2 regions of the Paenibacillus sp. UNC496MF genome follow, and region 2 is predicted to be linked to the other one. Evidence: riboswitches for the same ligand, from Rfam matches in the RefSeq annotation. Region 2 holds a riboswitch; the other holds the start of a gene.
What was found. Region 2 has a riboswitch for S-adenosylmethionine ahead of metA (homoserine O-acetyltransferase MetA). Riboswitches for the same ligand answer to the same signal wherever they lie in the genome.
Positions count from the first base shown of each region.

Region 1: another riboswitch for S-adenosylmethionine. It lies ahead of BMZ79_RS04875 (hypothetical protein); the one in region 2 lies ahead of metA (homoserine O-acetyltransferase MetA).

Region 1 is NZ_FORE01000005.1:8,900-16,733, forward strand. Features, by position in the region: gene BMZ79_RS04860 (response regulator) at 1-1,159, opposite strand, end outside; gene BMZ79_RS04865 (sensor histidine kinase) at 1,173-2,936, opposite strand; gene BMZ79_RS04875 (hypothetical protein) at 3,401-3,916, opposite strand; SAM riboswitch class I at 4,017-4,146, opposite strand; gene BMZ79_RS04885 (NADPH-dependent F420 reductase) at 5,127-6,005, shown strand; gene BMZ79_RS34660 (hypothetical protein) at 6,019-6,189, opposite strand; gene BMZ79_RS04890 (ABC transporter ATP-binding protein) at 6,586-7,728, shown strand; gene BMZ79_RS04895 (ABC transporter permease) at 7,732-7,834, shown strand, end outside.
Region 2 is NZ_FORE01000007.1:307,196-315,029, reverse strand. Features, by position in the region: gene BMZ79_RS13200 (putative sporulation protein YtxC) at 1-346, opposite strand, end outside; gene mqnC (cyclic dehypoxanthinyl futalosine synthase) at 1,047-2,180, opposite strand; gene BMZ79_RS13190 (aminotransferase class I/II-fold pyridoxal phosphate-dependent enzyme) at 2,350-3,528, opposite strand; gene BMZ79_RS13185 (PLP-dependent transferase) at 3,532-4,692, opposite strand; gene metA (homoserine O-acetyltransferase MetA) at 4,733-5,650, opposite strand; SAM riboswitch class I at 5,744-5,851, opposite strand; gene corA (magnesium/cobalt transporter CorA) at 6,357-7,292, shown strand; gene BMZ79_RS13170 (metal-dependent hydrolase) at 7,397-7,834, opposite strand, start outside.

The DNA of each region.
Region 1 (7,834 bases), on a different contig from region 2:
GGCGATGCGCTTCGCCGATTTCGGATGCCGCCCGGTACGCACCGCTAATCAGACGCATGCAGTAGCTTCTTAGCTCCGTGCCCTGCATATGGACATGGGCGGCAAGGCAGTTCAGCAATTCTCCCAGCAGCGTCAAGCTGTTCTGGCTGTCTCCCGCCCCGAGCATTTCGTAAAAGTCGTCGGTCAGCTCCTCGAGGCTCTTGGCCAGGCCGGCTCCCTGCTCCATCAGCATCTTCCAGCTGTAGACCCGTTCGTCGCAGCCGATGAGCCGCAGATTGACCGCCCGCTGCGCCAGCCGGAAGCTTTCGCTTAATTGGCCAAGCTTCGCGGCAGGCGGTCCGATGCCGATCCGCGCGTTGTCGATCCCCAGGCGTTCGATCTCCTCGCCGATGCGCAGCACGCACCGCATCGTATCCCGTTCGAACTCGCCGGCTTCGCCGCCCTGCAGAATCAGCACGATATTTCCGCGCTGCGACGTCGTGCGTAATTCCAGCAGCGAACCGCAGGCTGCCTGCGCGGCGCGTTCAAGCCTGCTCCTCTCCCGGCGGAGCCGCTCCTCCATCGGAAGCGAGGATGCCCGGTCTCCCTGGACGACGATCGTCGCCGCGCACCGCGGACCCTCGGCCGCGAAGAGGCCCAGCGCATCCGCTCGCGACCGGGCGGCCGCTTCGCCGACGACCAGACCGTGCAGGAGTTCCTGAACGAATTGCTCCTGCGCGATGGGCTTGAAGGCATCCAGCTGCTCCTTCATCTCCGTCGTTTCCCGGGTCGTCAGTCGCTTCGCCCGCTCCTCTTGATAGATGCGGTCCAAGACGGCATGCAGCTCGTCGAATAGAATCGGCTTGACGAGGAACGCATCGACCCCGATATCGAGCGCGGTCTTGGCATAGCGGAATTCTTCGTAGCCCGTAACCATCACGATGCGCATGCGGGGATTGATCGTTCGCATGCGGGAAGCAAGCTCCAAGCCGTCCGTGCCCAGCAACCGAATGTCCGTAATGAGCAGGTCGGGCTGCCGCTGCCGGGCATCCGCAAGCGCTTCGTCCGCGCTTTCCCATTCGCCGGTCACCCGCATGCGATACCGCTCCCATGCCGTATGCTTCACGATGGACCGGCGCTGGCGTTCCTCGTCGTCGACCACGAACACGTTCATCTCCATGTTAACCCCCCTCTTAGCCTGCCGCCGCGGCCTGCCTCTTCTGCTGCGGGATGTACAGCTGAACCGCGGTCCCTTCCCCGGGCGCGCTTCGGATGAGCAGCCGATACGACTGGCCGTGATGGCGCTTCAACCGCTCATTCACGTTATAGATCCCGAATCCGCCGTGCTCGCCGGCGCCGTCCGCGTTCTCCAGCAGCTCCCGCAGCTGCTCCTCCGTCATGCCGGAGCCGTTATCCGCGACCGTGATGCACAGCGATTCCTGCCGCAGCGCGGCGGAGATCGTCAGGCTGCCTCTTCCGCCGGTATGCACGAACGCATGCAGCAGCGCGTTTTCCACGATCGGCTGCAAGGTGATTTTGACGATGTCGCAGGAAAGCGCCGCTTCCTCCACGTCGAACGCGACGGTCAGCCTGCCGGGATACCGCGACTCGTGAATCTCCAGATAGGCTTTGACATGCTCCAATTCGTCCCTGAAAGGCAGGACGTCGACGCCGCGGTTCAGGGCCAGCCGGAAAAACTTGGCCAGCGCGTCCACCGTGCCGCTGATCTCGGAGGAACCGACGTCCATGGCCATGCTCTTCACGAGCGCCAGCGTGTTGTAGAGGAAATGCGGATTGATCTGCGCCTGCAGCAGGTTCAGCTTCTCCCTCTCCGCCCGGCTCCTGGCTTCGGCGATGTCTTCCATCGACTGATCCAGACGCATGGACATGGTATTGAACTCCGTTTCGAGATCCGCGAGCTCGTCCTTGCGGTGTACTTTGATGGTGAGTCCCAGATCCCCGCTTCGTACCCTGCGCATGCTCCGGATGAGGAAGTTGAGGCGCTTGGTGGTTCGCAGCCCGAACCCGGCGAGCACGCCGACGGTCAGCACGACGAACAGGATGCTGACGGAGACCGCCGCCTGCTTCACCAGCCGGAGCTTCTGCCACAGCTCTTGCTGGCTGACGACGGTCACGACCTTCCAGCCCAGCCGGTTCGTCTCGTATACGACCAGGCTTTGCTGGCCTTTGATTTTTGCCGGGTACCAGCCTTGCTTCGCGTCGTACACGCGTTCCAGATAGGCGGGCCGGACCGTGTCGGTGCCCCCCTGCGGATCCAAGTAATTCGCCAGCACCCTGCCCTGTTCGTCCAAGACCATGAAGCCGCCCTTCTTGAGCGCCAGCGGATTGGTGATCTGATCGAACAACGCCCGGTTCGACACTTCCACGTGAATGATCCCGTACTTCTCGTTCGATATGTAATCCACGAGCCATTCGCTCAGATAGAGGGAAGGCTCGGAATGATCGTCCTTCCAGTTGAAATACCAATAGAAGGATTGGTTCCCGGCCTTCATATCGGCATACCAATCCTTGGTCTCCGCCCGCTCGAGGTTCAACACCGTTCCTCCGTCCTCGTGCAGGTTCGGGTTGCTCTTGTAGAACTGAATGGTCTTCATCGGAAAATAAGAGCGGATGCGGCTGACGGCGGAATTGATCTGCTGCAGGCCCATGACTTCTTCTTCGAGCGACCGGTAAGGCTGCGTAAGCGTTGTCGTAATGCCGGAATCGAGCGAGAGCTGCATCAAGATATTCTGATACCCGATGATCCGGTATTCGATATTCTCGTTCAGCTGATAGACCACCTTCTCCAGCATCTCGCGTCCTTCCTTTTGCGCGAGCGAGAGACTGGCCGAAAATAAAACGTAGCCGATGATCAGGACGGGAATGATCAAGAACAAGATGACGACGAGAATCAATTTTTGCAGCAGCCGCACCCGGTTCCAATAGCCGGCGATCATGCACGTACTCCCTCCCGAATCGAAACCGCGAATGATGGACAAGGCCAGATTTTCATTTAGTAGTATGGCATACGTTCAACCTTCTGTAAATCGCTTTCATGGTAAGGATCGCCTATCCGGGCATGCGGCCCCGCAGCGTCAATCCAACTAAAAAACGCGTACCCTTGGGGTACGCGATGATGCGTCCTTCGCTGACCGCCGACCGGCCGGCGGCTGCTTGCCGGCGCTGCCGCCGGCCGGTCGGCGGCAGGCCGTTCGTTGATCCACCGGCGCGAACGGCAAGCCCCTTTCCCCGCAGGCCGCGGCCATCCGCTCGTTGAACGCCTGCTGCTTCCGCCTGACGGCCGCCGGCAAAGCGATCGCGGCCTCCGGCTTGCTTGAACCCGCGGACGGCGTTCCGCCGGGCGAGCAATCCATGTACGCCGCGGCCGCGGTCCGCATCTTGAAGTCGCTGACTCACCGGCTTAAAACGCGACGTACGCTTGCGCATGCTCGAATAACCAGGCTCGGTCCAGATAATCGCTCCGTTCCTCGCCCTCGTTACCTTTCCGGCCGTATTTGTCGATGAGATCGACGAACGCGGATTCGATGAACGCAACGCGCTCGGTTCCCCAGACGTCTTTCTTCAGCTGCGGGAAGCGGATGCCTTCCGCCATGTTCATGCCTTTCATCCGCTGAAAGGGCGCGGCCCACATCACCAAATCGCCCTTCAGGCTTTTGCGCGGAACCGCGAATTCCTGTAAGCCGACGATGCCCGTATTCGTGGAGAGCGCGATCAGCCCGCGCATATCCGCCTCCCGCCCGAATGGCTTCGCGCCGAATTGAAAGCATTCGATGCGGGTAATGCTGCATTTGCGCAAGAATTCAAGCCCCCATGCCGATTCGTGCACATGCGGCAAGGCAGCCTGAAGCGGACGAATACGCGGGTCATGGGCGACAGTCTCTTCCGTCGCGGCGCGGGCGGGAATCATGATGGGCATGTCTGCTCCTCCTCTACGATGGTGAAATGGATGATGAAAACAAAAAAAGACCTTCTCCGGAGTAAGAGAAAGGTCATGAACGGACAAAGTCGGATCCTCGCTCTTATCTCTCGGATTCGCTTCGTTCAGCGTTTCCGCAAGAATTAGCACCGTGCATGCCTTCGTAACGAAAAGGTATGTCGGTTGCCGGGCTTCATCGGGCTAGTCCCTCCGCCTGCTCTTGATAAGAAAGTTCAACGTATTTAGTTAGCTTCATCATACTATATCGCGTTTTGATGTCAAGCTATTTCACGGCTTACCCGTTACTAATTGCCAACCGTCTACGGCATAGCTGCTGATTTCCTCATGAATTCGTCCTCCGTACTCATTTTGCGGCGCCGGCATGGATCGGGCCATCCGTATGGCGTTTCTGTTTTCGTCAGCCGATCCGTTTGTCCAAGAGTAGGCGATTCCTTCCTTTTCCAATAGCGTATCCCAAATTGCCCCCTCGCAATCTAAGCGGGATGCGGACGGGCCTACGTTGTTGTCGGCAAAACAAAAAAGAGACCCGCAGCAACGGGCTGCGGGCCTAAGGTATATATCCTAAAGGGGGGTCGAGTTCCAGTATAGCTCCTTCACCTTAAGACAAGTTAAAGCGCACATTTCAGTTTCATTACAATTTTCTTACAAGTCTCCTCATCGACTTCGTACGCGAAGTCTTCGTCGATTCTTTTAAATCGGCAAATTGTGATTTTCTCACTAGTATAGAACTTGTCAAGCACTTTTCGATGCGTTGAATTCGAGTATACATAATTTGTTTGATCTGTATGATAAAAGAGGTCACGATTCATTTTGCGGTATGCGTTCCTGCATATCGCCTTTTTTATTTCTTCCTCCCAACACGCTCGCCCGTACTCCTTCCCCTTTCGCAGGTATCCCATCCTGTCAATCTTGTCGCATGCGCTGCCCTTCAAGCATGGCTTCTATTTTGCGCGCGCCCGTTACGCCGTTTTTTCGCCTCAAACTATAACCAAGCCAATTCTCGCGATGAAAGAAAAGAAATAGAACACTAAATTGCTTCCCGCCCCTTTCTGCCTCGCAATTTAACCCATGAAAGAAAAGTTCGTCAAAGCGATCGGGGGAATTGACAGACAAAAACTGACCGGAGTATACTGACTGCAGTCACATAAATGGTGGCCGACAAATAAACGGAGAGAGAAGGCTGTAAATCATGAAAATCGCAATCGTCGGAACGGGACATATCGGCAGTAACCTGGCGCGGATTTTCGCCCGCAACAAGCATGACGTGTCCATCGCCAATTCGAGCAATTCCCAAGCATTGCGCGATCTAGCCGCAGAAATCGGCGCAACGCCCGCTACGGTCCAGGACGTGGCGCAAGGCGCCGATGTCGTCGTCCTCTCCATTCCCCAGAAGCGCGCGGCCGACTTGCCGGCGGGATTTCTGGATCACGCTGCTCCGGGAGCGGTTGTCGTCGACACCGGCAATTATTATCCGCTGCACCGCGACGGTCTGATCGCGCCCATTGAGCAGGGAATGCCCGAAAGCCGCTGGGTCGAGCAGCAAATCAAGCGCCCGGTCGTCAAAGCGTTCAATGCGACGAATTGGTATAACTTAACGCAGGAAATCCAGTCGTTGACGCCTAACCGTTTCGCGCTTCCGGTATCCGGCGACGACGACGCGGCGAAGGAGATCGTCTTCCGGCTGGTCACGGAGGCCGGGTTCGATCCGGTCGATGCCGGCGGTCTTGACGAATCGTGGCGCCAACAGCCCGGAACGCCGGCTTACTGCACCGACCTCGACGTCGAGGCGATGCGCCAAGCTTTGTCCGCGGCCGCTAAGGAACGGAAGCCGGAGTCGTCGGCCATTCGCGCGAGCGAAGAAGAACTCAAGGCGGCGCAGGAGTCGCAAATCGCGTTTTTCCAGCGCTTCGATAACGCCATTCAGGTGCTGACGGCAGCCAACCCTTGGACGGAAGCCGCCGCAACCCGGCGGCTTGTCGCTCGGTTCATGGCGGGCAAGCACTCCATCGGAGACATTTTGGCGTATGTATTCGAGCACAAACGGCTGCTGGACGAATCGCCGGTCTAATTGCCGGACTAATTTATAGAGAAAATACGACAGCCGCAAAATCATCGGCTGCCGCGCCGCATCCGAACGTCCCGCCGGCGAAAGCGGTCCGTCCGAGCACGGTCCCTTCCCTTTCATGACCTGATCGAAGACAACGCAAGCCGCCGTTCGCGAACGGCGGCTTGTTGTCGTCCATGGCATTCATGGAGGGCGGCTACGCTTGGTAATCCCGGATCCATGCTGAACTCGCGATACGTCCTTGCCGCGAACCAGCCCCGGCTGTCCGGATTCTTTCAAGCCCTCGCCGATTACGCTCCGTCCGCGAATTTATCCAGCTTGGCGAGACCGTTACGCGTCAGCGCCTGCCGGTCCTCGTCGCGGTACATATTGATGACATTCGGCCACCCCAACGTTGTCGATTTGCGTTCGGTTCCCCTACCGATTCGGTTAGCATCCTGTATTTACCATGTTTGAACGACGTCGTCATGTGGTTAACACAAAAAGATTGCCACGCCCCTGCCAAAAAACCAATTTCCATTCGTTTCGCTTGGATGAAAACGAGCACTTTGGAAATAGTATGTCGAAAAGGATGGATACCTGCATGATTGTCATGAACAACGTCAACAAGGTTTACCCGGACGGCTATCAAGCGTTAAAAAATATCAATCTCGAATTCAAACAAGGCGAGCTTACGGTGCTGATCGGCCCGAGCGGCTGCGGAAAATCGACGACGATGAAAATGATCAACCATCTCGTCACGCCGACGAGCGGCTCGATTCTGATCGACGGCAAAGATACGCGCGAGATCGATCCGGTCGAGCTCCGCCGCGGAATCGGCTACGTCATTCAAAGCATCGGGTTATTCCCCCATATGACGATCGGGCGTAACGTAGGCGTCGTGCCCCGGTTGAAGAAATGGCCGGCCGACCGTATCGAGCAGCGCGTCGACGAACTGCTCAAGCTGGTCGGGCTGGAGCCGTCCACGTACCGCGACCGCTATCCCTCCGAGCTCAGCGGCGGCCAGCAGCAGCGCATCGGGGTCATTCGCGCGTTCGCGGCGGACCCGGACATCATTTTGATGGACGAGCCGTTCAGCGCGCTCGACCCGATCAGCCGCGAGCAGCTGCAGGACGAGATCGTCCGGCTGCAGCAGGAGCTGCACAAGACCATTATTTTCGTCACGCACGATATGGACGAAGCGCTCAAGATCGCGGACCGCATCGTCCTCATGAAGAGCGGCGAAGTCGTGCAGAGCGATACGCCGGAGCGGATCCTGCGGTATCCCGCCAACGAATTCGTGGAGTCCTTCATCGGTCAGAAGCGGCTGCGGCAAGAGGATCACGTCTACGAGAGTCCGACCGTCAACGAGGTCATGGTGAACCAGCCCGTAACCGCGTACCCCAACAAGGGGTTGGCCGAAGCCATCTCCATCATGGAGCGGCGCAAGGTCGATATGCTGTTCATCATCGACCGGCGGAGGCATCTCAAAGGCGTCGTGTCGATCTATAACGTCCTGGAGCATTACGGGGAGGAGAATATTACGGTGGCCGACGTCATGAAGCCCGTCCAATATTCCGTGCGCAGCGGCTCCCTCCTGTCCGAATCGGTGGAGATGATGAGCCACAGCCAGCTGTCCAATCTCGCCGTCATCGACGACCAGGAACGGCTCGTCGGGCTGATCACGCGGGGCAGCATCGTGCGCCATCTGGCGGAGATCTTCCCCGCTCCGGAAGAGGAGGCGTAACGGATGCAGACCTATTGGTCGTTCTTGCAGGAACGCTACGCCGACATCCTGCAGGCGTTGGGCCAGCATTTGGCCATCTCGCTCACGGCGATCGTGCTCGGCACCT
Region 2 (7,834 bases):
CGTCCAGATGAAGCCGCGTGTTGCTCGTCAGGAACTGTTCCAGCTCGTCGGCGATTTTGCCCAGTCTGCGTTCGAGGTCCGAGTGCCGCATGTCCGCGGCGTTGTCTTCCTCCTGCGGCGAGGCGGTGCCGGAGCCGTACAGAATGTTGTGGCAGTAGCGCGAGACCGACTCGATCTCCCCCGCTTCCTCGTAGCGGTATTGCTTGCGGATGATCGCGCGCAGCAGCATGGGCTCGAGCTCGTTCAGGATATAACGCGCGAACGCCACCGCCGCCGTCCGGTAAATCGCCGGGCCGTCGTCCTGCAGCCGGAACCGCGGGAGGTCGGCGATGCAGGCGATCTCCATGTTCGTATGGGAAGGTCGGGCGAATCCGGCGAAAACGGCGTGATCGGCACTATGTAAGTCGGCGATTTCTACGCATAAATACCGGTGAAGCCGGTCGATCGCTTCGGTAGAAGCCGAGTGCAAAGAAACGGTGAAAAGTTCCATAGGCTCACTCCTAAAAGTTTTTGCGTAATTGAGTGGTCGGAGGACCGACCATTTAAAGCAAAAACCGACTTCGAAAGCATGGGCTTACGTTTTTGCGTATTTGAGTGGTCGAAAACCTCGACCATTTAGAGCGAAACTGACTCAAAGCATCAGCAAAGAAAGCGATGGCAAAGGCCCGTTCGGGGCGATTTAGCGTCGAAGCGCATGGGTTGCAATTGGGTTTGACGGTCGGCCCCGGCCGGCGATGCAAGCCGCATAACACCACCGTACGGCTGCGATTATCAAAGCGGCGCAAGGCTCTTCGCGAGCCGGAATGTCCAGCATTGCAAGCTGAATCCGCGATTCCGAGGTTCCTTAACAGTATATGGTTCAGCGAAAGCAGATATACGATGAATGCGCTGGCTGCGCTGGCGAGGGCTTGGGATGAAAGGGGGGATGTGGCAGCGGAAAACGGAATGGCGGCATTATCGCGGCCGCGAAGCGTGCTAGCGGCTCATAAAAAAAGCTCCCTTTCGGCGAACCGTCGGTTCGCCGAAAGGGAGCTTTCGCATCCGGATTAATTTTGCATGATGAAATCGTTCGTCGCTTGCTCGGATCCCTCGAACACTTTCAAGATCTCGTACTTCGTGTTCCGCTGGGCCGGAATTTTGCCCGCTTCGCGGATGATTTGCAGCGTCGAGCCGATGTTGACCTTGTGCGTCGTGCCCGCCGCGGAGACAACGTTCTCCTCGATCATCGTGCTGCCGAAGTCGTTGCAGCCGTAAGACAGCGTCAGCTTGCCGATCTCCGGTCCCATCGTCACCCAAGACGACTGGAAATTGTCGATGTTGTCGAGCGCGATGCGGCTGATCGCCAGCGTCTTCAAGTATTCCTCCGGCGTCGCCTTCTCCCGCTTCATGTTCGTGTTCTCCGGCTGGAACGTCCACGGAATGAACGCCAGGAAGCCTTTGGAGTTGTAACCGTTCGCGATGCAGTCGTCCTGCGCGTCGCGGACGCGCAGCAGATGGAGCGCGCGCTCCTCCATCTCCTCGCCGAAGCCGATGACCATCGTCGCCGTCGTGTTCATGCCGACCTTATGCGCGGTGCGCATGACGTCCATCCAGTCCGTCCAGGAGCCCTTCAGGCGGCTGATCTTCCGCCGCGTGCGGTCGTCGAGAATCTCGCCGCCGCCGCCCGGCAGCGAATCGAGGCCGGCTTGGTTCAGCTCGATCAGCACCTGCTCCAGCGACAAGCCGGACAGCGTCACCATCTTCTGAATCTCCGCCGGCGAGAACGAATGCATGGTGATCGCCGGGAATTGTTGTTTGATTTTGCGCAGGAGCTCCAAATAATACGTAAACGGCAGGTCCGGGTTAACGCCGCCCTGCATCAGGATTTCGGTTCCGTTCACGTCCGTCGTTTCCTTGATCTTCTGCAAAATCGTCTCGTCCGGCAGCACGTAGCCCTCTTTCGAGCCCGGCGGACGGTAGAACGCGCAGAAGCGGCAGTAGACGTCGCAAATGTTCGTATAGTTGATATTGCGGCCGATGACGAACGTCGTGATCGGCTCCGGGTGGCGCCGCAGCATCAGCTGATTGGCGACATGCCCCATTTTTTCGATTTCGTCGGACTCGAACAGCGTTACGATCTCTTCCAATCCGATCCGATTCCCCTGCAATGCTTGATCCAGTATGCGGTCCACGTTTTGCAATGCGGAGACCTCCTTCTCTCTATCCGATTCCGTACCTTGTAGGTTCACTTCAGTCTACCACAAACGATAACGGCCGTCATTTGGCGTCCGGGCCAGCAAATCTCCGCCAACATGACGAAAAACGCGGCTAGTCCGTCCGGACTGCCGCGCATTGCTTTATTTGCGCCATTTACCCGTTCAGCGCTTGATCCAGATCCGCGATCAGATCGTCGATGTCTTCCAGGCCGACGGAGTACCGCAGCAGGCCGTCCGTGATCCCGCGCTCTTGGCGTACTTCGGGCGGCATCGCGGCGTGGGACATCATCGCCGGATACGAGAGAATGCTCTCGACGGCGCCGAGGCTGACCGCGACGAGCGGAATCTTCACGCGGGACAGCACGGCTTTCGCGCGTTCGCCGTCGCCGGCGTCGAACGAGACGACCGCGCCGTAGCCCTTGGACTGCTTCTCGTGCACGTCCCGGCGCGGGTGATCCGCCAAGCCCGGGAAGTAGACGCGCGTCACCGCCGGGTGCGCGTTCAGCCATTCCGCCAGCTTGCGGGCGCTCCGCTCGCTGTGCTCCATGCGCGCCTGCAGCGTCTTCATGCCGCGCATCAGCAGCCACGATTCCTGCGAGCCGAGCACCGTGCCGAGGCCGTTCTGCAGCTGCTTCAAGCGGCGGGCGAGGCCGTCGTTCGCCGCGACGGCCAGTCCCGCCAACACGTCGCTGTGGCCGCCGAGAAACTTCGTCGCGCTGTGCAGCACGATGTCGACGCCGAGCTCGATCGGCCGCTGGTGATACGGCGTCATGAAGGTGTTGTCCAGCAGCGTGATGAGGTCATGCTGCTTCGCCCATGCCGCGATTTCGCCGATGTCGGTGATCTTGAGCGTCGGGTTCGACGGCGTCTCCATGAAAACGGCCTTCGTGTTCGGCTTCAACGCCGCCCGGACCGCCTCGAAATCGGTCATGTCCACGAACGTGGAGTCGATGCCGAGCCGGTTCAGCACCGTGGTCAGCAGCCGGTAGGTGCCGCCGTACACGTCCTCCGTCACGATGACGTGGTCGCCGGTCGAGAACAGCAGGAACGCCGTCGAGATCGCGGCCATGCCGGAGGCGAAGGCGAAACCGCGGACGCCGCCCTCCAGCACCGCGATGTAGTCTTCCAACGCTTGGCGCGTCGGATTGCCGGAACGGCTGTAATCATGGACCGGCGGATTGAAAATATCGTGATGGTGGAACGTCGACGCTTGATAGATCGGCACGCTGGACGCGCCGGTATGCTCGTCGATTTCGGAACCGAAATGGATCAGCTTCGTGGCGAATCGCGTCTCGGGCTTTTTGTTCGGGTCGCGCTCTTGTGAGTTGGACATCTTCTACGCCTCCCCGATTTCGCGTTTGGCCGCTTCGAACGCCTGCGCCAGATCCGCGATCAAGTCGTCCTGATGCTCGATGCCGACGGAGAAGCGCAGCAGCCGGTCGTCGACGCCGATCCGCTCGCGGATCTCGAGCGGAATGTCCGCGTGCGTCTGCACCGCCGGATACGTCATCAGCGATTCGACGCCGCCCAGGCTCTCGGCGAACGCGATCAGCTTGACGTGGCGCAGAATCGGCTCGACGTAGGCCGCGTTCTTCAGGCGGAACGAGAAAATGCCGGTGTTGCCGGACGATTGGCGGCTCTGCTCCTCGTGTCCGGGATGATGCGGAAGCGCCGGATAATACACCGCGTCGACCGCTTCGTGCGTCAGCAGCCAGTTCGCGATCGCCGTCGCGTTGGCTTGATGGCGCTCCATGCGCAGGGCCAGCGTCTTCATGCCCCGCATGAGCAGCCAGGAATCCTGCGGCCCGAGCACGGCGCCGAGCGAGTTGTGCAGGAACGCCATTTGTTCCGACAGCTCCTTGCCCTTCGTCACGATCAGCCCGGCCAGCACGTCGTTGTGGCCGCCGAGGTATTTCGTCGCGCTGTGCACGACGATGTCGGCGCCGAGCTCGATCGGACGCTGGAAGAACGGCGTCAGCAGCGTGTTGTCGACGATGCTGAGCAGGTTCTTCGACTTCGCCCAGGCGCAGACGCGCTCGAGGTCCGTGATCATCATGAGCGGATTGGTCGGCGTCTCGATGAGAATCGCCTTCGTCGAAGGCGTGACGAGCGTATTCAGCGCGTCGAGATCGTTCGTATCCACGTAGGAAGCCGTTACGCCGAAGCGGGTCATGATCCGCTCGAGCAGTCGGTACGTGCCGCCGTACAGGTCGAGCGACACGAGCAGGTGGTCGCCTTGCCCGAACAGCGAGAAAATCGTCGTCAACGCGGCCATGCCGCTGCTGCAGGCGAAGCCGGCGTCGCCGGACTCCAGCTCCGCCGCGGCTTCTTCCAGCACGGTGCGCGTCGGGCTCTTCGTGCGGGCGTAGTCGAAGCCGGTGCTCTCTCCGAGGCGCGGGTGGCGAAAGGCTGTCGATTGGTACACCGGGAAGCTGACGGCTCCGGTGACGGGCTCTTTAATGGATCCAATTTGCGCGAGGCGGCTTTCGATTTTCATGGACTGCGTTCTCTCCCTCTCCGTTGCGTATTAGATGAAGCTAAATGCCTGCCCCTAAGTCGTACGGGGTTTGCTGGTACACGTAGTAGTTGAGCCAGTTCGAGAACAGCAGGTTCGCGTGCGAGCGCCAGGTGGACAGCGGCTGCTTCGACGGATCGTCGTTCGGGTAGTAATTCTTCGGAATGGCGATGTCCAAGCCCTTCGCCCGGTCGCGGTCGTATTCGGCCTTCAGCGACGCGGGATCGTATTCGGAATGGCCCGTCACGAAGATCTGCCGTCCGTTGCGGGATGCGACGAGGTAGACGCCGGCTTCCGGCGAATGCGACAGAATGTCCAGATCGGCGACTTTCTCGATGTCCTCGCGGCGCACTTCCGTATGGCGCGACTGCGGAACGAAGAACTGCTCGTCGAAGCCTCTCATCAGCGGCACGTTGCGCTTCTCGATCTGATGCGGGAAGACGCCGAACATTTTCTCGGACAGGTCGTGCTTCGGCACGCCGTAATGGTGGTACAGGCCCGCCTGCGCGGCCCAACAGATATGGAACGTCGACGTGACCTTGCGCGCGGACCAATCCATGATATCCTTCAGTTCTTCCCAATAGTTGACGTCTTCAAAATCCATCGTCTCGACCGGCGCGCCCGTGATGACCATGCCGTCGAAATACAGATGCTTGATGTCGTCGAACGTCTTATAGAACGAGTCCAGATGCTGCGCGGACGTATTCTTGGACGTATGCGTCTTCGGATGGATCAGCACGACCTCGACCTGAAGCGGCGTGTTGCCGATGAGCCGCAGCAGCTGGGTCTCGGTGACTTCCTTGTTCGGCATCAGATTCAAAACGGCGATCCGCAGCGGGCGGATATCCTGGTGATAGGCGACGCTTTCGTCCATCACGAAAATATTCTCTTCCGCGAGAATGTCTTTCGCGGGCAATTGGTCCGGTACTTTAATCGGCATGTCTACTCACTCCAGTCGTGAATTTTTACTGAGGAGCGTGAACGAAAACAGCCCCTCTCCGCAGAGAGGGGCATCACTTTATCGTACATGCGCCTCTCATCTCTCAGAAACCTGACGTTTCCGCAAGAATTAGCACCGTGCGTTCTCACGCCGGTTGCCGGGCTTCATCGGGCTAGTCCCTCCGCCTGCTCTTGATAAGAAAGCTTGCTTATTTAATTGTGCGAACACGTTATGGAAATACTTTAATTCATTCCGCCGTTTCCGTCAAGGCATCGTCGCCGTACCGGGCAAAAAACGTGTCACGGCGGGCTTTTCCCCGCATATGGTATGACGTAGGGACACCCGCCGCTTTTCTTCTTGTATGGAAAGACATTGTCGGAGTATACTAGACAAGGATTGCGCGAGCGCAATCAAAAATCGGAATTTACAAAGGGGTGTTTACGAATATGGAAGGCGACCCGAGGCCTGCGGACAACCGCATCGAACCCGCGCATTTCGCCGCGGTTCCTGCGCGCGTCCGCATCGATTACCGGCTAGCAGGAACAGTAGCGCGTCCGCTTGCGCCCGTTCGATCCTATTCGTACCTCCGCGCTTTACATACGCTGCGGTGAAGCGAATGGGCCGATAGGCGTATTCGCACGCGCTTCCTTCCTCATGCCGGCATCCGGGAAACAATCAGCATTAGGGCAAGAGAGGAGGAGCGCGGATGAAAATCCGTCATGTAACGCAAGGCGTATTCACGCCGATCGAAGATATTGCGACGGCGACGATTCCGCCTGGCGAAGGATTCTATTGGATCGACGCGGGCGTGGACGATCTGGAAGTCCTGCAGCCGCTGTTCTCGCTGCACGATCTGGCGGTCGAGGACTGCTTGAGCGAAGAAGAGCAGCGGCCGAAAATCGAAATCCACGAAGGCCATTATTTCCTGGTCATCAACAGCATCCGGTTCGACGACGAAGAAATTTTCCTGCGGGCGCTGAACATTTTTCTGGGCCGCCATTATATCATTACCGTAACGAAGCAAAAAATCAACGAGCTCCGCACGTTGAAGCCGATCCTGCTCGAGGAGCAGGTCAGCCGGCCGGACTACTTCCTGTATCATCTCGTCGACATCGTCGTCGATAATTACTTCCTCGTCGGCGACCGGATCGAGGCGCGCATCGAGAGTCTCGAAGAAGACATCCTCATGCACACGAAGAAGTCGCATCTGAACGAAATCATCGGCCTCCGGTCCGAGATTCTGTGGCTGAAGAAAGTGCTCGGCCCGCAGAAGGAATTGATCGCGACGCTCAACAAAAAGGACCTGAAGCTGATCGACGATCAGCTCCAAAAATATTTCAGCGACATCTATGAGAACGCGGTGAAGATCGCCGAGACGTTCGAGACGTACCGCGATCTCATGGGCAACTTGCGCGAAGCCTATCAGTCCAGCCTGGCCAACCGCGCCAACGAAATCATGCGCGTGTTCACGGCGCTGACGACGATCTTCATGCCGCTGACGTTCTTGACCGGCATCTACGGCATGAACTTCGATTATATGCCGCTGCTTCATTTGCACGGCGGCTCGTACGTCCTGCTGACGTTCATGCTGCTGCTCGGTTTCGGCATGTTCTTCATCTTCCGCAAGAAAGAATGGCTCTGAATTCCGATTAATCGCAAACGAACAAAAGCTCTCCAAGGACCGCGGTCCTGGAGAGCTTTTTCGTTTGCGCGGAATCGTGTGCCCACGCCGCGTCCGCCTAGGCGCTACAGCTTGCCGATCGGCAGCTTGAACGTCTTCTTCGTCAGCGGGTACAGCCATTTGACGCCGCTCGGCGTAAGCGTGTCGGCGATCAGATGGGACAGATAGCCCCACATCGCCGTCTGCGCGATGCCGTCCAGCGCCAGCTGCCGCTCCAGCCCCAGGCCGATTCCCCACCAAGCCGCTACCGCCCAGGCCGTATGGCTTAGGCCGCGATGATTCAGCCAAGGCACCCAGGCGATGAAGACGCCGAGGCCGATCAGCCAGCTCATCTCCCCCGCAAAGCCGCCGTACAGCAGCCCGAGCCCGATCGCGCAAACGAGCGCGTTGCGGATGGTGCCATTCCCAAGCACCAACCCGAGCAGCAGCACGATCACCGCCGGTACCGCCCATTCCAAGCGCAGCTCGCCTTTCGCCGCGTATACGCCGGCCGCGGCGGCCGC